4 regions of the Streptomyces deserti genome follow, and region 1 is predicted to be linked to each of the others. Evidence: riboswitches for the same ligand, from Rfam matches in the RefSeq annotation. Region 1 holds a riboswitch; each other region holds the start of a gene.
The links. A riboswitch is a leader RNA that binds a small molecule or an ion and turns the genes downstream of it on or off. The one in region 1 is predicted to bind cobalamin.
Positions count from the first base shown of each region.

Region 2: it holds a riboswitch for cobalamin, as region 1 does, so the genes downstream of both, ACYVMZ_RS30780 (cobalamin biosynthesis protein) here and ACYVMZ_RS08335 (ABC transporter substrate-binding protein) in region 1, are expected to answer to the same signal.
Region 3: it holds a riboswitch for cobalamin, as region 1 does, so the genes downstream of both, ACYVMZ_RS12695 (ribonucleoside-diphosphate reductase subunit alpha) here and ACYVMZ_RS08335 (ABC transporter substrate-binding protein) in region 1, are expected to answer to the same signal.
Region 4: it holds a riboswitch for cobalamin, as region 1 does, so the genes downstream of both, ACYVMZ_RS28400 (CbtB domain-containing protein) here and ACYVMZ_RS08335 (ABC transporter substrate-binding protein) in region 1, are expected to answer to the same signal.

Region 1 covers NZ_BAAGRZ010000003.1:18,441-24,297, forward strand. Annotated here, with positions in the region: gene ACYVMZ_RS08320 (4-hydroxybenzoate 3-monooxygenase) at 1-157, opposite strand, end outside; gene ACYVMZ_RS08325 (APC family permease) at 188-1,828, opposite strand; gene ACYVMZ_RS08330 (CoA-binding protein) at 2,011-2,418, opposite strand; cobalamin riboswitch at 2,504-2,690, shown strand; gene ACYVMZ_RS08335 (ABC transporter substrate-binding protein) at 2,759-3,775, shown strand; gene ACYVMZ_RS08340 (FecCD family ABC transporter permease) at 3,772-4,785, shown strand; gene ACYVMZ_RS08345 (ABC transporter ATP-binding protein) at 4,838-5,659, shown strand; gene ACYVMZ_RS08350 (hypothetical protein) at 5,718-5,857, shown strand, end outside.
Region 2 covers NZ_BAAGRZ010000026.1:60,874-66,730, forward strand. Annotated here, with positions in the region: gene ACYVMZ_RS30770 (inorganic phosphate transporter) at 430-1,698, shown strand; gene ACYVMZ_RS30775 (hypothetical protein) at 1,742-1,963, shown strand; cobalamin riboswitch at 2,242-2,380, shown strand; gene ACYVMZ_RS30780 (cobalamin biosynthesis protein) at 2,482-3,423, shown strand; gene ACYVMZ_RS30785 (cobyric acid synthase) at 3,420-4,928, shown strand; gene cobN (cobaltochelatase subunit CobN) at 4,925-5,857, shown strand, end outside.
Region 3 covers NZ_BAAGRZ010000005.1:138,849-144,705, forward strand. Annotated here, with positions in the region: gene ACYVMZ_RS12695 (ribonucleoside-diphosphate reductase subunit alpha) at 1-2,038, opposite strand, end outside; cobalamin riboswitch at 2,165-2,288, opposite strand; gene ACYVMZ_RS12700 (GNAT family N-acetyltransferase) at 2,341-2,847, opposite strand; gene mctP (monocarboxylate uptake permease MctP) at 2,972-4,600, opposite strand; gene ACYVMZ_RS12710 (DUF3311 domain-containing protein) at 4,597-4,863, opposite strand; gene ACYVMZ_RS12715 (YbdD/YjiX family protein) at 4,961-5,161, opposite strand; gene ACYVMZ_RS12720 (carbon starvation CstA family protein) at 5,130-5,857, opposite strand, start outside.
Region 4 covers NZ_BAAGRZ010000022.1:25,231-31,087, reverse strand. Annotated here, with positions in the region: gene ACYVMZ_RS28420 (DUF6479 family protein) at 1-343, opposite strand, end outside; gene ACYVMZ_RS28415 (ChaB family protein) at 380-784, opposite strand; gene ACYVMZ_RS28410 (ferredoxin) at 887-1,285, shown strand; gene ACYVMZ_RS28405 (histidine phosphatase family protein) at 1,535-2,104, opposite strand; cobalamin riboswitch at 2,205-2,354, shown strand; gene ACYVMZ_RS28400 (CbtB domain-containing protein) at 2,389-2,616, shown strand; gene ACYVMZ_RS28395 (CbtA family protein) at 2,642-3,403, shown strand; gene ACYVMZ_RS28390 (acyl-CoA dehydrogenase family protein) at 3,573-4,751, shown strand; gene ACYVMZ_RS28385 (hypothetical protein) at 5,209-5,526, shown strand; gene ACYVMZ_RS28380 (hypothetical protein) at 5,804-5,857, opposite strand, start outside.

The DNA.
Region 1 (5,857 bases):
GCCGCTGTTCGATGAACTCCCGGGTCTCGGTCTCCAGGACCAGGCAGTCGACGCCGGCGGCCCGCAGGGTGTTGCCGACGGTGAGCCCGGCGGGGCCGGCGCCCACGACGACGACCGGAAAGCGTTGCGGGGCGGCCGAGTCGGGGTGGGGAGTGATGTCAGTCACCGGCTCATTATGCGGCGGGTGTCAGTGCGCGGGCAGGTCCGCGACGACGACTTCCTCGATGCTCCGCTCGATCTCCCGGGGCCGGGGCGCGGAGGCCTTCGCCCAGTGGTAGACGGCCAGGGAGAAGACGGCGACGACCAGGATGTCCCACCACAGGCCGATGTGGCCCTGGCCGCCGAAGCCGCCCTGCCAGGAGATGACGCCCATGCCCAGCAGGTAGGCGGGCAGCCACTGGGCGGCCTTGAAGTCGAGCCGGGGCGCGTTCGGCAGGCGGCGGCGGACGGCGTACCAGGCGTATCCGCCGAGCAGTACGTAGCCGAGGACGATCGCCACGCCCAGCCGCCACAGGGTGTCCCAGCCGGACCAGTAGATGATGAGGTTGGCGACCACGAACGACAGGGGCGCGATCACCGTGCCGCCGGGCAGGCGGTAGGGGCGCTCGTGGTGCGGCAGCCGGTCGGCGAAGACGCCGTACGCCAGCGGGGCGCCCGCGTACATCAGGACGCTCGCCGAGGTGATGAAGCCGACCAGCTGCTGCCAGCTCGGGAAGGGCAGGAAGCAGACCACGCCGGTCACGAAGGCGACGATCAGCCCGAACCAGGGCACTCCGCGCGCGTCGGTGCGGGTGAAGACCTTCGGCGCGTAGCCGTTCCTGGCCAGGCCGTAGGAGACGCGGGAGGTGGCGGTGGTGTAGATCAGGCCGGTGCCGCCGGGGGAGACCACCGCGTCCAGGTACAGCACCACGCCCAGCCAGCCGAGGCCGAGCAGCGTCGCCAGGCCCGCCCAGGGACCGCTGCTCCCGGGGTACTCCAGCTTCGCCCAGCCGTGCGCGAAGGAGCTCAGCGGGAGCGCGGCGATGAACACGATCTGGAGCAGGACGTAGACGACCGCGCCGATGGCGACCGAGCCGAGGGTCGCGCGCGGCAGGTCCCGCCTCGGGTCGCGGCTCTCGCCCGCCAGCTGGATGGCCTGCTCGAAGCCCAGCAGGGCGAAGATGATGCCGCTGGAACTGATGGCGGTCAGCACGCCCTTGGCGCCGAACGGAGCGAATCCGTGCTCGGTGAAGTTGCCCGGGTGGAAGTTGCCCGCCGCGATGATGAAGATCGCCGCGAGGGGCACGGCCACCTTCCACCAGGTGGCCGCGCTGTTGGTGTGCGCCAGCACCCGCACGCCGAGGAAGTTGATCACGACGAACACGGCCATCAGGACGACGGCCACGACGAACCCGCTCATCGTCAGCGTGCCGTCCTCGGCGTGCTGGAAGCCCTGCGCCCAGTGCCAGTGCCCGGCGTAGCCGATCATCGCCTCGACCTCGATCGGCGCCACGGTCGCCGCCTGCAGCCAGGAGAACCAGCCGAAGGACATGCCGGCCAGGCCGCCGAACGCGTAGTGCGGATAGCGGGCCGTGCCGCCCGCGACCGGGAACATGCCGCCGAGTTCCGCGTGCACCAGCGCCAGCAGCACGATCGCCACCGCGCCGATCACCCACGACAGGATCGCCGCCGGACCGGCCGCCACGACCGCCTTCTCGGCGCCGTACAACCAGCCCGACCCGATGATGGAACCGACCGAGGCCCACATGAGCCCGATCAGCCCGACGTCCCGTCGCAGCCCGCCCGGCCTCCCTTTCGCCCCCGCCACTGCCTGGTCGACGCTTACCATTTCCACAGGGGCCCCTCATGAAATGAACAAAAGCGTTCAGTGAGCAAGAGGCCGTCAGATTAGGAATGAATTGCCGGCAGGCAGAAGGCCGTTGCCGTGCATTTGACCGGATGCGGGGATTTCCTGGAAAGGGCTTCAGGATTCCTGTACACGGCAATGAGGGAGTCGTTAAGTCCCAGGCCTCAGCCCAGCCGCGGGATCTCGATCGCCGGGCAGCGGTCCATCACCATCTCCAGTCCTGCCGCGCGCGTCCGTTCGTACGCGGCCTCGTCGATGACACCGAGCTGGAACCACACCGCCTTGGCGCCCTTCGCGACCGCCTCGTCCGCGACCTTCCCGGCCAGGTCGCTGTTCACGAACACGTCGACCACGTCCACCTCGAAGGGAATGTCCGCGAGCGAGGCGTATCCCCGCTCGCCGTGCACCGTCTCCGCCCTGGGGTGCACGGGCACGATGCGCTTGCCGTAGCGCTGCAGCACATCGGCGACGCCGTACGCCGCGCGCCGCTGGTTCGACGACAGGCCCACCACGGCCCAGGTGTCGCCGAGCCCGGTGAGGATCTTGCGGACCGTTGCCTCGTCGCCGTACACCGTCGGCCTCCTCGGGATGGGACATGGGGAAGAGCTGTCGTCCGGACAACGACGCACGGGGCCCGGTGATTCCCCGCGCCCGCCGTGATAGCTTGCCGAGGCCAGTCGAACCCATGTACGTGGGTCAGGGAATCCGGTGTGAATCCGGAACTGACGCGCAGCGGTGAGGGGGACGGGCGGGGCCTCGGCCACTGGAGGACGACAGTCCTCCGGGAAGGCGCCCCCTCCGGAGGAACCCGAGTCCGAAGACCTGCTGGCAGCCCCCGCGGCCGACGCACGGCGGGGGAGCACCGTACGACCGGGCTCCGCGTTCGAGCCCTCGACGACCTAGGACGATTCCGTGCCCCTCGCGCGACCCGCCCGCGCCGCCGCCCTGCTCGCGGCCGGCTCCCTGCTCCTGACCGGCTGCGGCGACACCACCGCCGCCGGTACGAAGGCCGCCGTCACCCTCGACAACTGCGGCCGCACCGTACGCGTCGACGCGCCCCCGGAACGCGCCGTCTCCCTCAACCAGGGCACCACCGAGATCCTGCTCTCCCTCGGCCTCGCCGACCGCCTGGCGGGGACGGCCACCTGGACCGACCCCGTGCTGAAGGGACTTCAGAAGGCGAACGCGCGCGTGCCGCGCCTCGCCGACGACAACCCCTCCTTCGAACGGGTCCTGGACGCCGACCCCGACTTCGTCGCCGCGTCGTTCGTCTCCACCCTGGGCAAGGGCGGTGTGGCCACGCGGGAGCAGTTCGAGAAGCTGGGCGTGCCGACGTACGTCTCGCCGTCCGACTGCGCGGGCAAGGACAACACCGGTGACGGCGACGGGGCGCGTGACGAAGCCCTGGACATCGACACCGTGTACGGCGAAGTCCGCGACCTCGCCGCCGTGTTCGGGGTGGAGGAGCGCGGCGAGAAGCTCGTCGCCTCCCTGGAGCGGCGCATGGCGAAGGCCACGGCGGGCATCGACGCCTCGGACGTGACCCTCCTGTACTGGTTCGCCAACTCCGAGTCGCCCTACATGGCCGGCTGCTGCGGGGCGCCCGGCGTCATCACCCGCGCCCTGGGCGCGAAGAACGTCTTCGACGACACCCGCGAGGAATGGCCGCAGATCAACTGGGAGACGGTCGCCGACCGCAACCCCGACGTGCTCGTGATCGGTGACCTGACCCGCAAGTCGCAGACCGCCGAGTCGGCGGCGAAGAAGATCGCCTTCCTGGAGTCCGACCCCGTGACGAGGAACATGGACGCCGTCCGGCACAAGCGGTACGTGCTGCTGAGCGGGCAGGCCATGAACCCGACGATCCGCACGGTCCAGGGCGTGGAGCACGTGGCCGCGGGACTACGTGAGTTCGGGCTCGTGAAGTGACCGTGCGCGGGGTGGCGCTCGGTGCGGCCGGGGCTCTGCTCCTGGCCACCTCCCTCGCCGTCGCCATCACCATCGGTCCGGCGGACATCGGGGTCGGGGAGGTGTGGTCGACCGTCGTCGCCCATCTCGGCCTGGGCGCTTCGGAGTTGACGCCGATCAGGGACGGCATCGTATGGCAGCTGCGGCTGCCGCGCACCCTCCTCGCGGCCGTGTGCGGGGCCGGGCTCGCCGTGTGCGGCGTGGTGCTGCAGTCGCTGCTGCGCAACCCGCTCGCCGACCCGTTCGTGCTGGGTGTGTCGTCGGGCGCGTCGACGGGTGCGGTCGTCGTGGTCGTGCTGGGCGTGGGCGGCGGGGCCGTCTCGGTGCCCGCGGGGGCGTTCCTGGGCGCGCTGGTCTCCTTCGCGCTGGTCCTGCTGCTCAGCCACACCCTCGGCGGCACCACCGACCGGGTGGTGCTGGCGGGTGTCGCCGCCATGCAGCTGTTCTCCGCGCTCACCTCCTTCGTCGTGATGACCGCCGCCGACGCCGAGACCACCCGGGGCGTGCTGTTCTGGCTGCTCGGCTCGCTCGGCGGCGCCGGCTGGACGGACGTGTGGCTGTGCCTGGGCGTGCTGGCCGTGGCGCTGGTGGTGTGCCTGTCGTACGCCCGCACCCTCGACGCCTTCGCCTTCGGCCAGGAGGCGGCGGCCGCCCTGGGAGTGTCCGTCGCCCGTACCCGGCTGGTGCTGCTGTGCGCCACGGCCCTGCTCACGGCCGCGCTGGTCAGCTCGGCCGGGGCGATCGGGTTCGTCGGGCTCGTCCTGCCGCACGCCGCCCGTGCCCTGGTCGGGCCCGGTCACGTCCGGCTGCTGCCGGTCGCCGCGCTGGCGGGTGCTGTGTTCCTGGTGTGGGTGGACACCCTGGCCCGCACCGTCCTCGATCCGCAGGAGGTGCCGGTGGGGGTCGTGACGTCGCTCATCGGGGTGCCGGCGTTCGTGCTGGTGCTGTATCGGACGCGGAGGGTGCGATGACCGGCGTATGGCCGGCCGCAATCCGTGCCGTGCGCCGGACGGAGAGGCTGCGATGACCGACGTCCTCCCGGTGGAGGCCGAGGCGTCACCTGCCGGGCTCCGCGCCGACCGGGTCGGCCGCCGCGCCGACGGCCGCCTCATCCTCGACGGTGTGTCCCTCGCGCCCGGCCCGGGCTCCACCGTCGGGCTCCTCGGACCCAACGGCTCCGGCAAGTCCACGCTCCTGCGGCTGCTGGCCGGGCTGCTCGCGCCGACGGCCGGCGTCGTCACGCTCGACGGCACCCCGCTGGCGGATGTGCCCCGCCGCGCCGTCGCCCGCCGCCTGGCCGTGGTCGAGCAACAGGTCGACGCCCAGGTCGAGTTGACGGTCCTGGACGTCGTGCGCCTGGGCCGCGTCCCGCACCGCCGCGCCTGGACGCCCGCCTCGGCGCGCGACGAGCGGGCCGTACGCGACGCCCTGGAGCGCACCGGACTCGCCGACCGCGCCGACCAGCCCTGGGACACCCTGTCGGGCGGTGAACGCCAGCGGGTGCAGATCGCCCGCGCGCTCGCCCAGGAACCCCGCGAGCTCCTCCTGGATGAACCCACCAACCACCTCGACATCCACCACCAGCTCGACCTGCTGACCCTGGTCACCGGGCTCCCCGTCACCACCGTCGTCGCCCTGCACGACCTCAACCTCGCCGCGATGTACTGCGACCAGCTCGTCGTGCTGCACGAGGGACGTGTCGTGGCGGGCGGCACTCCGGGCGACGTCCTCACTGAGCGGCTCATCGCCGAGGTGTACGGGGTGCGGGCGGCCGTCACCCGGGAGGGGGCGGAGGGGCGGCCGCACGTGCGGTTCCTGGGAACCGTGGCGGACCCCGGGGCATAGCGTCGCCGCACGCCCGTTCACGGCCGGCACCCGCCACGGCGGCCGCAAAACACCCGACATGCCCGCGTGGGCCCACCCACCCGCCTACGCTCACCTCGTGCTGCGCATCACCGACGCCCGAACCGGCGAGCTCGTCGACGCCGCCCCCGCCCGCCGGGGCCTGACCCGCGTCGAGGTGCACACGCCGGGCTTCGACAC
Region 2 (5,857 bases), on a different contig from region 1:
GCAGCCGCGTTCTCGCGGCGGGCACGGCGGCGCTCGCCGTCGGGGGAACCACGCTCACCGAGGTGCCGGCCGCGGCGGCACCCAGACCGAAGGCACACGACGTCTCGTCCCACCAGAAGAACGTCGACCGGCCGAGCGGCTCACCGGCCGCCGTCCGGGAGCGCTGCCTGCCGGGTGGCCGGCCTGGACCATCTGGCATTACGGCGGCAGCGACACCCTTCCGGGTGACCAAAATCTCTTTTACGGGTCCCTCGATCGGCTGAAGAAGTTCGCCAAGGCCGCGTAGCCGTTGCGGCGCCGGGGCCGCCGGTCCGCGACGGAACGACGACCCCTCTTGCAGACACTCGGAAGCCTCTCCCAGTTCATCTTCCGTTCACCCTGGTTACCTACGTTCATCCAGCCAATGACCTCGAACGATTGCCTGGGTAAATGGAAAGCTTCTCGCTGATCCTCGCGATTGTGGTGGTAACCGCACTCGCGTTCGATTTCACGAACGGTTTCCACGACACCGCGAACGCGATGGCCACGACCATTTCCACGGGCGCCATGAGGCCCAAGGTCGCGGTGGCCATGTCCGCCGTCCTCAACCTGGTCGGCGCCTTCCTGTCCGTGGAGGTCGCCAACACCATCTCCAAGGGTCTCGTCGACGAGACCGGCATCCGTCCCGAGGTCATCTTCGCCGCCCTGGTCGGCGCGATCCTCTGGAACCTGCTGACCTGGCTGGTCGGGCTTCCGTCCAGTTCCTCGCACGCCCTCATGGGCGGTCTGATCGGCGCCACGATCGCCTCGGCGGGCGTCGGAGCGGTCCACGGTGACGTGCTGGTCACCAAGGTGCTGATCCCGGCGATCGCCGCCCCGCTCGTCGCGGGCATGGCCGCGATGCTGGCGACCCGGCTGACGTACTCGCTCGGCAGGAAGGCCGACGGCAAGGCGTCCGAGAAGGGCTACCGCGCCGGCCAGATCGCCTCCGCGGGCCTGGTCTCGCTGGCCCACGGCACCAACGACGCGCAGAAGACCATGGGCGTCATCACCCTGGCCCTGGTCGCCGGCGGCGCCGTCGCCCCCGACTCCGACCCGCCCCAGTGGGTCATCCTCTCCGCGGGCATCGCCATCGCGCTGGGCACGTACCTCGGCGGCTGGCGCATCATCCGCACCATGGGCAAGGGCCTGACCGACCTCCAGCCCCAGCAGGGCTTCGCCGCCCAGACCAGCGCCGCGACGGTCATCCTGGCCTCCTCCCACCTCGGTTTCTCCCTCTCCACCACGCACTCCGTCTCCGGCGCGGTGATGGGCGCGGGCCTGGGCCGCAAGCACGGGGTCGTCCGCTGGTCGACCGCCACGCGGATGTTCGTCGCCTGGGGCCTGACCCTGCCGGCCGCCGGCCTGGTCGGTGCGCTGGCGGAGTACGTGACCGGCTTCGGCGCGTGGGGCACGGGCGTGGTGGCCGTCTTCCTGGTCGCCTCCAGCGCGGCGATCTGGAAGATCTCCCGCCGGGAGGTCGTCGACCACACGAACGTCAACGACGTCGACGACGCCAGCGATGTCGACGAGGAGCCGACCGGTGTGGTGACCGCGGCGATGGCCGCGGTGGCGCCGCCTCCGGTGGCGGGCGCGGTGACCGAGGACCTCACGGCCACGATCCCGGGCCAGTCCTCGTCCACCGACTCGAAGGCCTCGTCGGCCACGACCACCGTCTGAGCCCGCCGCACCCGGCCGGATCCGAAGAAAGAGAAGTATCAGCATGAAGATCGACTGGGCGGCCCTCGGCTCCGTCTTCGGTGTCAGCCTCGTGGTCACCGTGGCCCTGGTGGGCCTGTTCACCCTCGGCATCACGGGGCTGTCGCGGCGGGAGCGGGCTGTGGCGCAGGGCGGGGGCGCGTCGCTCGCGGTCGCCGGGGCGTACGCGTGCTTCGCGGCGTGTGCTGCGGCCGTGGGATACGGGATCTATCTGATCGTGGCCTGAGGCCAACGAGCTCTACCGCCCGCCCTGCCCGGGAACCGCCTCATCGGTGGTCCGGGCAGGGCGGGTCTTTGTCTGCCGTAGGTGGGATTCCCATACGTCCCGTACGGGTGGGGGCAGCATCGCGGTTGCAGGCGTCACGGACCGTGGCCGCAAGGCGATGCCGCGTAGTCACCTCGTGTGAGTGAAACGCGCCGGGCGCGAGCGGCCCGAGAGGGAGCGCATTCGGGGGTGTGGGCCTGAGCACACTCCCCCGCCGCAGGTCAACGGCAAGTTGACGGCTGTTCGCGGGCCATGGTGGACTGCCGGAGCCAGTACGGCGGCAGGAGAGGAAGCCGGTGGAAGTCCGGCGCGGTCCCGCCACTGTCACCGGGGTGCACAGCCCCGGGAGCCAGGAACTCTCACCGCCGGTCTCGTCGAACCAGGGCGTGGACACCCTGAGTGAGGACATATCGCCATGCGCGCCTGCCGTTTGAGTCGCCCCTTCCGAGCCCTGCCCCACCCTTACGCGGGCTGAGCCCATGGGTGCCGAGCGCGTCTTCGCGTACGGCGCCGCCGCCGGTCTCCTCGGTGACCTGCTCCTCGGTGATCCGCGCCGCGGGCATCCGGTCGCCGTGTTCGGGCGGGCCGCCGGTGCCGTGGAACGGGTGTTGTGGCGGGACCACCGCGGGTGGGGTGCGCTGCACACCGCCGTGTGCGTCGGCGGGGCCGCCGCCCTAGGAGGGCTGGCCGCGCGTGCCGTACGCCGCTCCCCGGCCGCCTCCGTCGCGCTGACCGGTGTCGCCACCTGGGCCGTCGTCGGGGGGACCTCCCTGGTCCGTGAGGCCCGGGCCATCGGCAGTGCCCTGGACGCCGGAGACGTCGAGGCCGCCCGTGCCCGTCTGCCGCATCTGTGCGGGCGGGATCCGCAGGCGCTCGACGCCGACGGGATCGCGCGGGCCGTGGTCGAGTCCGTCGCCGAGAACACCTCCGACGCGGTGGTGGGGGCGCTCGTGTGGGGGGCCGTCGGGGGTGTGCCCGGGCTGGTCGGGTTCCGGGCCGTGAACACCCTCGACGCCATGGTGGGGCACAGGTCGCCCCGGTACCGGCGCTACGGGTGGGCCTCCGCGCGGCTCGACGACCTCGCGGGGTGGCCGGGGGCGCGCCTCACCGCTGTCCTCGCGGCGGTGACGGGGCCGGATCCGCGGGGCGCCGTGCGGGCCTGGCGTGCCGACGCCTCGAAGCATCCGAGTCCCAACGCGGGGCCCGTGGAGGCGTCTTTCGCGGGTGCGCTCGGGGTGCGGCTCGGCGGGACGCTGTCCTACGGCGGGCGCGTCGAGCACCGGCCCGTGCTCAACGGGGACGGGCGGGCCGTGTGCGCGTCCGACATCGAGCGGGCCGTACGGCTCTCCCGGCGGGTGAGCTGGCTCGCGCTCGGCGTGTGTGCGGCAGGGCGGCTTCTCGGGAAAGGGCGTACGTCGTGAACGGTGGTCTTCTCGTCGCAGGCACCACCTCCGACGCGGGCAAGAGCGTCGTCACCGCCGGGATCTGCCGCTGGTTGGTGCGGCAAGGCGTCAAGGTCGCGCCGTTCAAGGCGCAGAACATGTCGCTCAATTCCTTTGTGACCCGTGAGGGCGCCGAGATCGGGCGGGCGCAGGCCATGCAGGCGCAGGCCTGTCGTACAGAGCCGACCGCGTTGATGAATCCCGTGCTGCTCAAGCCGGGTGGCGAGCAGAGCAGTCAGGTCGTGCTGCTGGGCAAGCCGGTGGGCGAGTTGAGCGCGCGTGGGTATCACGGAGGGCGGCAGCAGGCGCTGCTCGGGACCGTGCTGGACTGCCTGGAGCAGTTGCGGGGCACGTATGACGCGGTGATCTGTGAGGGGGCCGGGAGTCCCGCCGAGATCAATCTGCGGCGGACCGACATCGTGAACATGGGGATCGCGCGCCACGCGCGGCTTCCCGTGCTCGTCGTCGGGGACATCGACCGGGGCGGCGTCTTCGCCTCCTTCTTCGGGACCGTCGCCCTGCTCTCACGCGAGGACCAGGAGTTCGTCGCCGGGTTCCTCGTCAACAAGTTCCGCGGAGACGTCAGCCTCCTGGAGCCCGGGCTCGACATGCTGCACGACCTCACCGGGCGGCGTACGTACGGGGTGCTGCCCTTCCGGCACGGCCTCGGCATCGACGAGGAGGACGGGATGGCGGTGTCCTTGCGGGGGGCCGTGCGCGAGTCCGTCGTCGCGCCGCCCGTCGGGGAGGACGTGCTGCGGGTGGCGGTGTGCGCGATCCCCCTCATGTCCAACTTCACGGACGTGGACGCGCTCGCCGCCGAGCCGGGGGTCGTGGTGCGGTTCGTGGACCGGCCGGAGGAGCTGGCCGACGCCGACCTCGTGGTGATCCCCGGTACCCGGGGGACCGTCCGCGCGCTGGAGTGGCTGCGGGAGCGGGGGCTCGCGGAGGCCCTGGTCCGAAGGGCCGCCGAACAACGGCCCGTGCTTGGCGTCTGCGGCGGCTTCCAGGTCCTCGGCGAGCACATCGAGGACGAGGTCGAGAGCCGCCGGGGGCACGTCGACGGGCTCGGGATCCTGCCCGTGCGGGTGCGGTTCGCGCGCGAGAAGACCCTGACACGTCCGACGGGGGAAGCCCTCGGCGAGCGGGTCGAGGGGTACGAGATCCATCACGGGGTCGCCGAGATCAGCGGCGGGGAACCCTTCCTCGACGGGTGCCGGGTGGGCCAGACCTGGGGCACGCACTGGCACGGCTCGCTGGAGTCGGACGGGTTCCGGCGGGCCTTCCTGCGCGAGGTCGCGGCCGCCGCGGGCCGCCGCTTCGTGCCGGCGCCCGACACGTCGTTCGCCGCGCTGCGCGAGGAGCAGCTCGACCGGCTCGGCGACCTGATCGAACAGCACGCGGACACGGACGCGCTGTGGCGGCTCATCGAGTCCGGCGCGCCGCAAGGACTGCCTTTCATTCCACCGGGAGCGCCCGCATGAGCACAGTGTTGTTGTTGTCCACCGCCGACACGGATCTGCTGGCGGCCCGGGCCTCCGGCGCGCCCTACCGGATCGGCAACCCGACCCGCGTGGACGTCGCCGAGGAGCTTCCCGGGCTGATCGAGGGCGCCGACATCGCCGTCGTACGGCTGCTGGGCGGCAAGCGCGCCTGGGAGGACGGGCTGGCCGCGCTGAGGGCGTCCGGCATTCCGACCGTGCTGCTCGGCGGTGAGGCCGTGCCGGACGCGGAGCTGATGGCCGAGTCGTCCGTGCCGGCCGGTGTGGTGGCGGAGGCGCTGAAGTACCTCGTCGAGGGCGGGCCCGCCAACCTGACCGAGCTCGCCCGGTTCCTGTCCGACACCGTGCTGCTGACGGGCGAGGGATTCGCCCCGCCGCAGAAGATGCCGGAGTACGGCGTCCACGGCGACCGTGCCCTCCAGGACGGCCGCCCGACCGTCGGCGTGCTCTTCTACCGCGCCCACGAACTGAGCGGCAACACCGCCTTCGTGGACACGCTGTGCGACGCGATCGAGGCGCGGGGCGCCAACGCCCTTCCCGTGTACTGCGGTTCGCTGCGCGGCGCCGACGCCGGGCTGTACGAGATCCTCGGCGGGGCCGGCACCCTCGTCGCCACCGTCCTCGCGGCCGGCGGCGCGCACGCCTCGCAGGCCTCGGCCGGCGGCGACGAGGAGTCCTGGGACGTCGGGCGGCTCGCCGAGCTCGACGTCCCCGTGCTGCAGGGGCTGTGCCTCACCTCGTCGAAGGCCGCCTGGGAGGAGTCGGACGCCGCCCTGTCCCCCATGGACGCGGCGATGCAGGTCGCGATCCCCGAGTTCGACGGCCGGCTCATCACCGTCCCGTTCTCCTTCAAGGAGCAGGGTCCGGACGACGTGCCCGTGTACGTGGCCGACCCGGAGCGGGCCGCGCGG
Region 3 (5,857 bases), on a different contig from region 1:
GGATCCAGGTGAAGTCCTGCACCGAGCCGTTCGCCTCGCGCAGCGCCTCGCGGGTGCGGGCGTCCCAGACGCCGAGGTCCTTCAGGTCCTGCACCAGGTAGGAGTTGACCTGGAGGAACTCGCCGGACAGCGTCTCGCGCTTGAACAGGTTGGACACCTGCGGCTCGATGCACTCGTACACGCCCGCGATGGAGGCGATGGTGGCGGTCGGCGCGATCGCGAGGAGCAGGGAGTTGCGCATGCCGACGGCCGCGATGCGTTCGCGCAGGGCCGCCCAGCGCTCCGGCCAGGCCGGCTCGACGTCGTAGTGGTCGGGGTGCAGGATGCCCCGGGCCGTACGGGTCTTCTCCCAGGCCGGCAGCGGGCCGTTGCGCTCGGCCAGGTCGGCGGAGGCCTCGTACGCGGCGAGCATGATGCGCTCGGCGATGCGCGTGGACAGCTGCTTGGCCTCGGGGGAGTCGAAGGGCAGACGCAGCTTGAAGAAGACGTCCTGCAGGCCCATCACGCCCAGGCCCACCGGGCGCCACTTGGCGTTGGAGCGGCCCGCCTGCTCGGTCGGGTAGAAGTTGATGTCGACGACGCGGTCGAGGAAGGTGACGGCCGTGCGGACGGTCTCGTCGAGCCGCTCCCAGTCGATGTCCTGAGAGGCCGGGTCGACAAAGGCGGCGAGGTTGACCGACCCCAGGTTGCAGACCGCCGTCTCCCCGTCGCTGGTGACCTCCAGGATCTCCGTGCAGAGGTTGGAGGAGTGGACGACGTGGCCGGGTTCGGCGGTCTGGTTGGCGGAGCGGTTGGCGGCGTCCTTGAAGGTCATCCAGCCGTTGCCGGTCTGCGCGAGGGTGCGCATCATGCGGCCGTACAGCTCGCGGGCCGGGAGGGTCTTCTTGGCGAGCCCTGCCGCTTCGGCCTTGCGATATGCCGCGTCGAACTCCTCGCCCCACAGGTCGACCAGCTCGGGCACGTCCGACGGCGAGAACAGCGACCACTGCTCGTCGGCGTTGACCCGGCGCATGAACTCGTCCGGCACCCAGTGCGCGAGGTTCAGGTTGTGGGTCCGCCGGGCGTCCTCACCGGTGTTGTCGCGCAGCTCCAGGAACTCCTCGATGTCGGAGTGCCAGGTCTCCAGGTAGACCGCGGCCGCGCCCTTGCGCCGGCCGCCCTGGTTCACGGCGGCGACCGAGGCGTCGAGGGTCTTCAGGAACGGGACGATGCCGTTGGAGTGCCCGTTGGTGCCGCGGATGAGCGAACCGCGGGAGCGGATGCGGGAGTAGGCGATGCCGATGCCGCCGGCGTGCTTCGAGAGGCGGGCGACCTGGTGGTAACGGTCGTAGATGGAGTCCAGCTCGTCCTTGGGGGAGTCGAGGAGGTAGCAGGACGACATCTGGGGGTGCCGGGTGCCGGAGTTGAACAGGGTGGGGGAGGAGGGGAGGTAGTCGAGGCGGCTCATCAGCCGGTAGAGCGCGGCGACTTCGTCGACGGACCGGTGGGTGTCGTCCTCCGCCAGGCCGGCGGCGACGCGCAGCAGGAAGTGCTGGGGCGTCTCGACGGCCTTGCGGGTGATCGGGTGCCGGAGCAGGTAACGGCTGTGCAGGGTGCGCAGGCCGAAGTAGCCGAAGCGGTCGTCGGCCCGGGTGTCGATCAGCGCGTCCAGGCGCTCGGCGTGCAGGCGCACGAACTCGGCGGTCCGGTCGGCGATGAGTCCCTCGCGGTGCCCGACGGCGACGGACTCGGTGAAGGACGTGACGCCCTGCGAGGCGGCCTCGGCGCGGATGGAGATCGTCAGCAGCCGGGCGGCCAGCTTCGAGTAGGCGGGGTCCTCGGAGATCAGGCCGGCCGCCGCCTCCGTGGCCAGCTCGCGCAACTCCGTCTCGTCCGCCTGCGCCGACCGGCCGCGCAGCGCGGCGGCGGCGACCCGGCCGGGGTCGGCGTCGGGGAGGTCGGCGGTCAGCTCGGTCAGGGTCCGCAGCAGCGCGGCACCGGGACCGTCGTGGTCCGCTGCGGCGGCTGCTGAAGCCGGTTCGGCTGGCGCGATGGTCACGTGGGGCTCTCCCTCGCTCGGGCACGGGGGCCTCGCCGAGGGCAGGGGGCGGCACACGAGCGCACGCGGCGTCGCGTCCACCGGCCCATTCCACGAGGCCCGGACGTCAGGGGCACCCGGACCGGGCGGCCGGGCGCGCTGTCGGCAGGTCCTCGGACTGAACAAGCGTGCAGATACACGCAAGTACACCGTTGCGGGACAGTTCCGGATTCGCACCGGATTCCCCTGCGGCGACAGCGAGCATGAGCATACATCTTGTGCCGGGTTCCGGTGGCACCCCCAGATGTTGTGTCGTGCTGGTTTCAGAGGGGCAACTCGTAGGTGAGGAGCGTGATGTCGTCCAGGTGCGGGATCGGGTTCCAGTCGCGCTCGGGGGTGCGGGTGAAGCCCAGGCGTGCGTAGATGCGGTGGGCGGAGCGCATGGTGCGCTGGGTCGACAGCACGATGCGGACACAGCCGGGCGTGGCGCGGGCCCGGTCGATGCAGGCGCGGACCAGGGCCTCGCCGGTGCCCCGGCCGCGGGCGGCGCGGGCGACGGCGAGCATGCGGATCTCGGCCTCACCGGGCCGGGCTATGTCGGCCATGGGGCCGCCGCTAGGTACGAAGGTCACGCCGCCCAGCAACTGCCCGCTACCGACAGCGACCAGCACGTCCGCGGCGGCCGCCCGCTTGGCCACGTCCTTGAGTTCGCCGAGGTACTCGTCGCTCTCGCCGAAGTCGAGGAGGCCGTCCTGGAGGTAGGCCTGGGCGGTGATCTCGCCGAGGGTGTCGTACTCGTCAGGGGTCGCCTGCCTGATCACGATGTCCATGAGGCCGAGTGTGCCGGACGGGTACGACAACGGGCCGCCGGATCTCTCCGGCGGCCCGTCGACGCAGGACCCCCAGGCCCTGTCGTCAAACTCCCGCCTGCTCCGCGGCGTTTGACGACGGGGCCTAGTGCGCCGATCCGGCCGTGGCCGGCGGCAGCTCCACCTGCACGCCCGGGTCGCCCGCGTCGGCCGTGTAGTCCTCCGGCTTCGTCTCGTCGACGCCCTCCGGAGCCTTCAGCGCCTTCAGGACGAAGGTCAGGACCACGGTCACGACGACGTTCAGCACGAACGCCGTGAGGCCGATGTACCCGATCTCGCCGATGCCCGGGATCTCCTTCGCCGAGCCGCCGAAGTGCTTCTGCGTCGGCGAGGCGACCCCGTACGCGGCGACCGTGCCGTAGATCATGCCGACCGCCCAGCCGGCGAGCAGTGCCCAGCGGTGGAACCAGCGGGTGAACAGGCCGCCGACCAGGGCCGGGAAGGTCTGCAGGATCCAGATGCCGCCGAGCAGCTGGAAGTTGATGGCGACCGTCTTGTCCATCGTCAGGACGAAGGCCAGCGCGCCCACCTTCACCAGCAGCGACACCAGCTTGGAGACCTTGGTCTCCTGCTCCGGCGTCGCGTCCGGCTTGATGAAGTCCTTGTAGATGTTGCGGGTGAACAGGTTCGCCGCCGCGATCGACATGATCGCCGCGGGCACCAGCGCGCCGATGCCGATCGCCGCGAAGGCCACGCCCGCGAACCAGTCCGGGAACATCGTCTCGAACAGCTGCGGGATCGCCAGCTGCGCGTTGGTGACCTTGACCCCGGCCGCGATCGCCATGAAGCCGAGCAGCGCCAGCAGGCCCAGCATCAGCGAGTACAGCGGCAGGATCGTGGTGTTGCGGCGGATCACGTCACGGCTGCGCGAGGACAGGGTCGCCGTGATCGAGTGCGGGTACATGAACAGCGCGAGCGCCGAGCCCAACGCCAGCGTGGCGTACGTCCACTGGCCCGCCTCCGCCGGGACCAGCGCACCGCGTGGCGCGCCCGTCGCCGGGTTGGTTTGGCCGAACGCCTCGCCCGCCGCCTTGAAGATGTCGTCGAAGCCGCCCAGCTTGATCGGGATGTAGATGATCGCCACCGCGATGACGATGTAGATGAGGGTGTCCTTGACGAAGGCGATGAGCGCCGGGGCCCGCAGACCCGACGAGTACGTGTACGCCGCGAGCACACCGAAGGCGATCAGCAGCGGCAGGTCCTTGATGAACCAGTGGGTGTTCTCGCCGCCGCCGATGCCCATCACGTCCAGCACGGCCTGGATGCCGACGAGTTGGAGCGCGATGTACGGCATGGTCGCGAGGATGCCGGTGAGCGCCACCGCCAGCGACAGGCCCTTCGAGCCGAACCGGCCGCGCACGAAGTCGGACGTCGTCACGTAGCCGTGCTTGTGGGAGACCGACCACAGGCGGGGAAGGAAGGTGAAGATCAGCGGGTACACCAGGATCGTGTACGGCACCGCGAAGAAGCCGGCCGCGCCCGCCGCGTAGATCGCCGCCGGTACGGCGACGAAGGTGTACGCCGTGTAGAGGTCGCCGCCGAGCAGGAACCAGGTGATCCAGGTGCCGAACGACCGCCCGCCCAGGCCCCATTCGTCGAGGCTGTGCTCGTTCTCGGCCTTGCGCCAGCGGGCGGCCAGGAAGCCCATGACGGTGACGAGCAGGAAGAAGAAGATGAAGACGGCGAGTGCCACGCCGTTCACGCCGTCCTTCACTTGGCCGCACCCCCCTTGGCGGACGAGCGGGCGCGCTGGTCACGCTGCCAGAGCTTGTACGCGATGCCGGTCAGCACCGTGGAGATCAGCACCCAGGCCATCTGGTACCAGTAGAAGAACGGGATGCCGATGAAGACCGGGTCGGTCTTGGCGTAGGAACCGACCCACAGCATGGCCACGAAAGGCGCTATGAGGCAGAAGGCGATGACGACGCGCACAGGCGTCACCACCGGCCCGCTGCTGACTTCTGGGGCTTGCGACATCGGGTGGCTCCGTCCCCTCACTGATCACCTGTGCAATGCGCAGGAAATCTAGGTCAGGACATGGCGAAAACGGAACCCCTCGTCCGTATATCGGTCGTCAGCAGCAGCGGAAGCCCTGCCGCGGGTCGGCCTCCTGCCGCTCGGTGCGCATCCGCTCGAACGCGCGCCGTGACGGCACCTGGGCGTCCGGGTGCTCGCGGCGCAGATGCGCGACATAGCGGTCGTACGCCGACTCGTCGGTCAGCTCGCGCAGGTACCAGCGCACGCTACGGAACACCCGCCTGAGTGCCGACGGCATCGCGCGCCTCCTCCTTCTCCTCCTTCGTCGGGATCAGCCCGGCCGGAGCGACGATCTTCGACTCGACGTACGGTGCCTCGCTCAGTGACGACAGCGCCGGGCGGCGGATGTGCCGGACGCACACGCGGGCCGCGTCGACGATCACCACGACGATCAGGAGGGCCAGGATCGCCGAAAGGACGCCGTCCACCGTGGAGTTGGTGACCACGGTGTGCATGTCGTCCATGGTCTTGGCGGGCGGCAGGACCTCGCCGCGGTCGATGGCGTCCTGGAACACCTCGCGCTGCTTGAAGAAGCCGACCTTGGGGTCGCTGGAGAAGACCTTCTGCCAGCTCGCCGTCAGCGTCACCGTCGCGTCCCAGGCGAGCGGGACCCCGGTGATCCAGGCCCACTTGAGGCGTCCCGACTTCACCAGCAGCGTGGTGCACACCGCGAGGGCGACGGCCGCCAGCAGCTGGTTGGAGATGCCGAAGATGGGGAACAGCTGGTTGATGCCGCCGAGGGGTTCGTGGACGCCGACCCACAGGAAGTATCCCCACAGCCCGCACACGATCGCGCTGGTGATGACGAGGCCCGGCTTCCAACTCACGTTCCTGAAGGGCCGGTAGGCGTTGCCCAGCATGTCCTGGAGCATGAACCGGCCCACGCGCGTGCCGGCGTCCAGCGCGGTCAGGATGAACAGCGCCTCGAACATGA
Region 4 (5,857 bases), on a different contig from region 1:
TGCCGAACGAGCCGCTGCTGCCCTCGTTCCAGCGGGGCCGCTTCCCGGACGGACTCGTCCGGTCGCCCATGTTGCCGTGCGCCTTCAGCTCGTGCGGCGTCAGACGGTTCTCGCTTCTCGGTACCTCGTCGGGCTCACGGTTCTCCATCACCTCGCGGACCGGGCCCTCGTCCGGCACGCGGGGCTGCTCCTCGGGGCGCGGCGTGGGAGGTTCCCTGCGCTTGACGCGACTGCCCAGCACGAAGGCACCCAGCAGCAGGGCGACGACCACCACACCCGCCACGATCAGCCCGATGCCGAGGGCGCCCCGGCCCGCGGCCAGCTCCATCCATGCGATGTTCATGGCACGCGAGTACCCCTGGTCCTCTCCATGAACCGCTCACCTCTCCCGCGCGGCCCGGGTCCGCGAACGGTTCGCCTTGCGGATCGCGTCGAGCAGCTCCCCCTTCGACATCCGCGACCGGCCCTCGACACCGAGCCGCTTCGCGACGTCGTACAGGTGTTCCTTGGAGGCGTGCTCGTCCACGCCCTCGCCGCTGCGGCCGCCCTGCTGGCGGGGCCGCGCCGACCGGGGGTCCGAGGGGCCCTTGCGGCCGCCCTCCTTGCGCTCCCAGTGGTCGCCGACCTTCTCGTACATGTGCTTCAGCGCGCCGTAGGCCACGCGATGCGCGCGCTCGCCCTCGCCGTACTGCTCCACGGCCGAGTCGTGCGCCTTGATCCAGGTGCGCTGGGCGTCCTTCGAGGAGCGCTCCAGGGTCGACGGAAGCTCCTGTCGTCCGGGCATCTCACCCACCTCCGTCCGTCGTCGCTTCCGGGGCCGGACGAGTGCCCGGCAGGGGGCCCGGAAAAACCGGGCGGAACCCTTGCGAGCACGGGGTTTGACGGCATGGACGGGGGCTACCCGCGCGGTGTGACTTCGACGACATCGCAGCAGGAGCTGTTCCGGTTCCTGGAGGACCGCTTCGCCTGCGCTCAGGCGTGCACGGAGTGCGCGCGGGCGTGTGCGCTGCGCGCGAGCCTCGTGGATCCCGACGGAACCGAGAACCAGGAACTCGTACGACGCAAGGGCATCATGTGCGCGGAGGTGTGCGACGCGACCTGCCGTGTGCTGTCCGAACAGAACCAGGTGGACGAGAGCGCCATCCGCATGCAGGTGGAGTGGTGCAGGACGGTGTGCCTGGAGAGCGCGCACGTCTTCGACGCGCACCCGGGCGCGGAGGAGACGGCGAGTGCGTGCCGGGCGTGCGCCCGGGCTTGCACGGACTTCCTCGCGACCTTGAACTGACGAGCGGCGTGCTCCGCGACCGGCGGTGCGGGTGCACACCGTGGGAGGCGTGAACGACTGACGCCTGCGGCGAGCGGGGGCGGGGGCGAGGGCGGCCGACGGGGTGGTGGTCGGCCGGCTGCCCGGCGTACGCCGCCGCGCCGATCACTGGCGGCCTTCGGCCGATGAGCGGGCGGCGTCGGATCCGGTGCTCGGTTCGTGGCGCTTGCCGAGCCTCGCGGGGGGCGCGTACGGCGATGGGCCGTTGTGCTACACCTCGAGCGGCTGCCCCAACCGTACGTTCCAGCGGCCCGACCGGCCGCTGACCTCCACCGCCGTCAGCGGTGGGACGTCCGTGCGCCAGAACGCGGTCTCCGGGGCCCCGAGCACCTGTACCACCACGGCCCGTACGACCTCCGGCTCGACCACGGCCACGGTCCGGCCCGCCACCGCGGCGGCTGTCTCCAGCCAGGCCGCGACCCGGTCGCAGAGTGCGCGTACCGACTCTCCGCCGTGCGGTGCCGCGCCGGGGTCCGTCAGCCACCGGGCGAGGGCCTCCGGCTCGCGCGCGCCCACCTCCGCCAGGGTCGCCCCCCGCCACCGTCCGGCATCCAGTCCCGCCAGCTCCGGGACGGCGACGGCGTCGAGGCCGAGGGCGTCGGCCGTCTCCCGGCAGCGCACGGTGGGGGAGGCCCAGGCCTGCCGGGCCGCCGGAAGCGAGCCGGCGGCCGTACGGGCGTGTCGCAGCCCGGACGCGTCGAGGGGACAGCCGTCGTCGAAGCGGGCCTCCCGCAGGGCCGCGGTGATCGCGGGTGAGATCAACATCACTCGGCTGGTCATCCGTCCACTCCTGCGCTCAACATCCTTTACTCGTCCGCCACTTGACGGCATGTATCCCACTCCGAGGGGCGCTCGCGGCCTTCCGCGCGCCCTTGGCCGGATCCGCACGACGCGGTACGGTCTCGTCGACATTCACGACGGCACGGCGGAAGCCGGTGGGACTCCGGCACGGTCGCGCCACTGTATGCCGGGCACGCACGCGAGTGCGGGCCCGGTGAGTCAGACCCCCTGCCGTCGTTCGTGCACCACCGATTCGGGACGCGAGTTTCCCAGGAGGTTCTGCCATGGCGCAGTCCGCCGCCCAACCGGCCACCACCCCCGCCACCACTACCGCCCCCGCCAAGCTGCCGCTCGGCGCGATCGCCCCCTGGGCGGTCTTCTTCGGCATCCTGATGCTGGTCCTGCTCTACTTCGTCGGCGCCGAGCAGGGCGCCACATCCGTGCTGGCCGGGGAGGACGTGCACGAGTGGGTGCACGACGCCCGCCACCTGCTCGGCTTCCCCTGCCACTGACGGCGGGGGAGGAACGTACGAGCTCATGAACTCGACAACCGTCCGCACCCTTCTGGTGCGCGGCATGCTCGCGGGTCTCGCCGCCGGGCTGCTCGCCCTCGTCGTCGCCTACTTCCTCGGCGAACCCCGCGTCGACGCGGCGATCGCCTTCGAGGAGGCGCACGCCCACGAGCACGGCGGGGAGGAGATCGTCAGCCGCACGATGCAGTCCACCGCGGGCCTGTCCACCGGTGTCCTCGTCTACGGCGTCGCCTTCGGCGGCATCGCCGCCCTCGCGTACTGCGTCGCGCTCGGCCGGATCGGCCGCTTCGGGCCGCGCGCGAGCGCGCTGCTCCTCGCGGTGGCCGGCCTGCTCACCGTGTACGTCGTGCCGTTCCTGAAGTACCCGGCCAACCCGCCGGCCGTCGGCGACCCCGACACCCTCGACCAGCGCACCGCCCTGTACTCCCTGATGGTGGTGCTGAGCGTGCTGCTGGCCGTGGCCACCGTGATCCTGGGCAAGCGCCTCGCGCCGCGCCTGGGCAACTGGAACGCCACGAGCGCCGCCGGGGCGTTCTTCGTCCTCGTCGTCGGTCTCGCGTACGCCTTCCTGCCCTCCTACGACAACGTCCCCAAGGAGTTCCCCGCCACCCTGCTGTGGCAGTTCCGCCTGGCGGCGCTGACCGTCCAGGTGACCCTGTGGACCGCCTTCGGGCTGATCTTCGGGGCCCTGGCGGAACGGGTGCTCGCCCCCCGGCCCACCACGCACCAGCCCACCGCCGCGCGGCCGACTCCCGTGCCGCACTGACCTGTTCACCCCGCCCGACATCCCACCGACAGGGCCCCCGGCATCCCGGGGGCCCTGTTCCCTGTCGCCGCGACCCGTAGGTGCTTTCCCCTGCCGCGCCATTCCCAATTTCTGAAACACGTTCTACGGTGTGCGCCGTCAGGACCGGCCTTGGGAGCCTGGAGGCGCCGTGCATCTCGACTACACGCCCGAGCAGCAGCGGCTGCGGACCGAACTGCGCGCCTACTTCACCGAGTTGGTCCCGACCGGCGCCTCCGCCCGGCACTTTGACCCGGCCGCCCAGAAGCGGTTCTACCGCGAGACCATCCGGCGGCTCGGCGCGGACGGCTGGCTCGGCGTGGGCTGGCCGAAGGAGTACGGCGGACGCGGCCTGACCGCGATGGAACAGTTCATCTTCTTCGACGAGGCCGCCCAGGCCGGCGTACCGCTGCCGCTGATGGCGCTCAACACCGTCGGCCCGACGATCATGCGGTACGGCACCGAGGAGCAGAGGGCGTACTTCCTGCCGAGGATCCTCTCCGGAGAGATCGACTTCGCCATCGGCTACAGCGAGCCCGACGCGGGCACGGACTTGGCGTCCCTGCGGACGCGCGCGGTGCGGGACGGTGACACGTATGTCGTCAACGGCCAGAAGATCTGGACCACCAACGGCGACACCGCCGACTGGGTGTGGCTGGCCGTGCGTACGGATCCGGACGCCCCGCCGCACAAGGGCATCACCCTGCTGCTGGTGCCGACCACGGACCCCGGCTACTCGTGCACCGTCATCCGCACCCTCGCCGGACACGACACCACGGCCAGTTACTACGAGAACGTCCGCGTCCCCGTCACCCACCGGGTCGGCGCCGAGAACCAGGGCTGGCGGCTGATCACCAACCAGCTCAACCACGAACGCGTCACCCTCGCTGCCCACGGCACCATGGCGATCCGCGCCCTGCACGACGTGCAGCGCTGGGCCATGGAGACCAAGCTCGCCGACGGCCGCCGCGTCGCCGACCTGCCCTGGGTACGCCGCCGCCTCGCCCAGACCCACGCCCGGCTCGACGCACTGAAACTCCTCAACTGGCGGATGGTCGCCGCCGTCCAGGACGGCACCCTCACCCCGCAGGACGCCTCCGCCGTCAAGGTGTACGGCTCGGAGGCCCGGCGCGACGCCTACGCCTGGCTCATGGAGATCGTCGCCGCCCCGGGCGCGCTCAAGGAGGGCTCGGCCGGGGCGGTCCTGCACGGCGAACTGGAGCGCGGTTACCGCTCGGCGGTCATCTTCACCTTCGGCGGCGGCAACAACGAGATCCAGCGCGAGATCATCTCGTGGATCGGGTTGGGGATGCCGCGGGTGCGCCGCTGACGTCTCGGTGTGACGAAGGATTATCGAGTGCTGGGCGTGCCCAAACCTGCGGTGGCTCGCGGTCGGTGGCAGGCTCGGTGGGATGGTTCGCGTGATGGGCCTGCGCTGGGGAAGCCCCCGTCAGCAAACCGACGAGGACTCATGAACGATCGAGGCTGATCTCCTTGGATTTTGGCTACTCAACTTGATTGGGCGATGTCGGGTGGCGTGGGCCATCGGTCACCTGCGCCGGTGGCCGCCGCGACCCACATGGGCCGGCCCTCGGTGTGCATACTGTGACCGGCAGGGGGCCGTCGTCCGACCGAACGCGATGGGCAGGGCCGATAGGCCACGGGCCGGGCCGGACGATCAAGCAGACCAGCGATGGATGAACAGGAAAGCTTGCGCCGCTACGGGCTTCGCCCCGTCGGCGCGGACCTCGACGAGATCCGTGCACTCCTCAGAGAGCACACGGCGCGTGAGCGACGCCCAGGGCGAGGGCGACACCGTGCTGATGAAGCTCTGCTGCGTCCAACTGTTCAACAGCGGCGACCTCGACGACGTGCTCCTGGTCTGGAGTGCGAAGCAAGCCAGCTTCGACGCAGCGTGCTCGATCGACACCGAACTCCTGCTTGGGCACGGGCTCGACACCACGAAGGCCCACCTCTCGGCCAACCGTGCACCTTCTGCGGCGGCAGCACTGGGTCGACTGCGCGAGCTCGAGGCGGACGGTGAATTCGAGGGCTTCTCAGTGGAGGAGTACTCCGCCGTCTACGACCGGTACTACGTCGACTGACGAATCTGCAGCGCCGCTCAGTCGTCCGTGATGAGGCCGGTGCCCGCAAGGCAGCTGTCGACGAAATCCGGGCGGTACTGGATCTGCTTGAGCCTGCTGGGCGGCCTGGTCTCGCCGGCTACGTCCGGCCCAGACGGCCCGCCGCCCCCGTCGATGCAATGACGGCGGATCGTGGTGTTGCAGGCGCTCACGGCCAGGGCGGCAGGCGAGCCCTCTGTCGCGAGTGTGCTTCACTCGGCGTCCGACCGGGCATCGAGCTGTTACTCAACCAGGTCAGTCAGGTGATGTTCGGGTGCGCGTTCCCTGGCGCGAGGTGGCCGTCGGAGACATC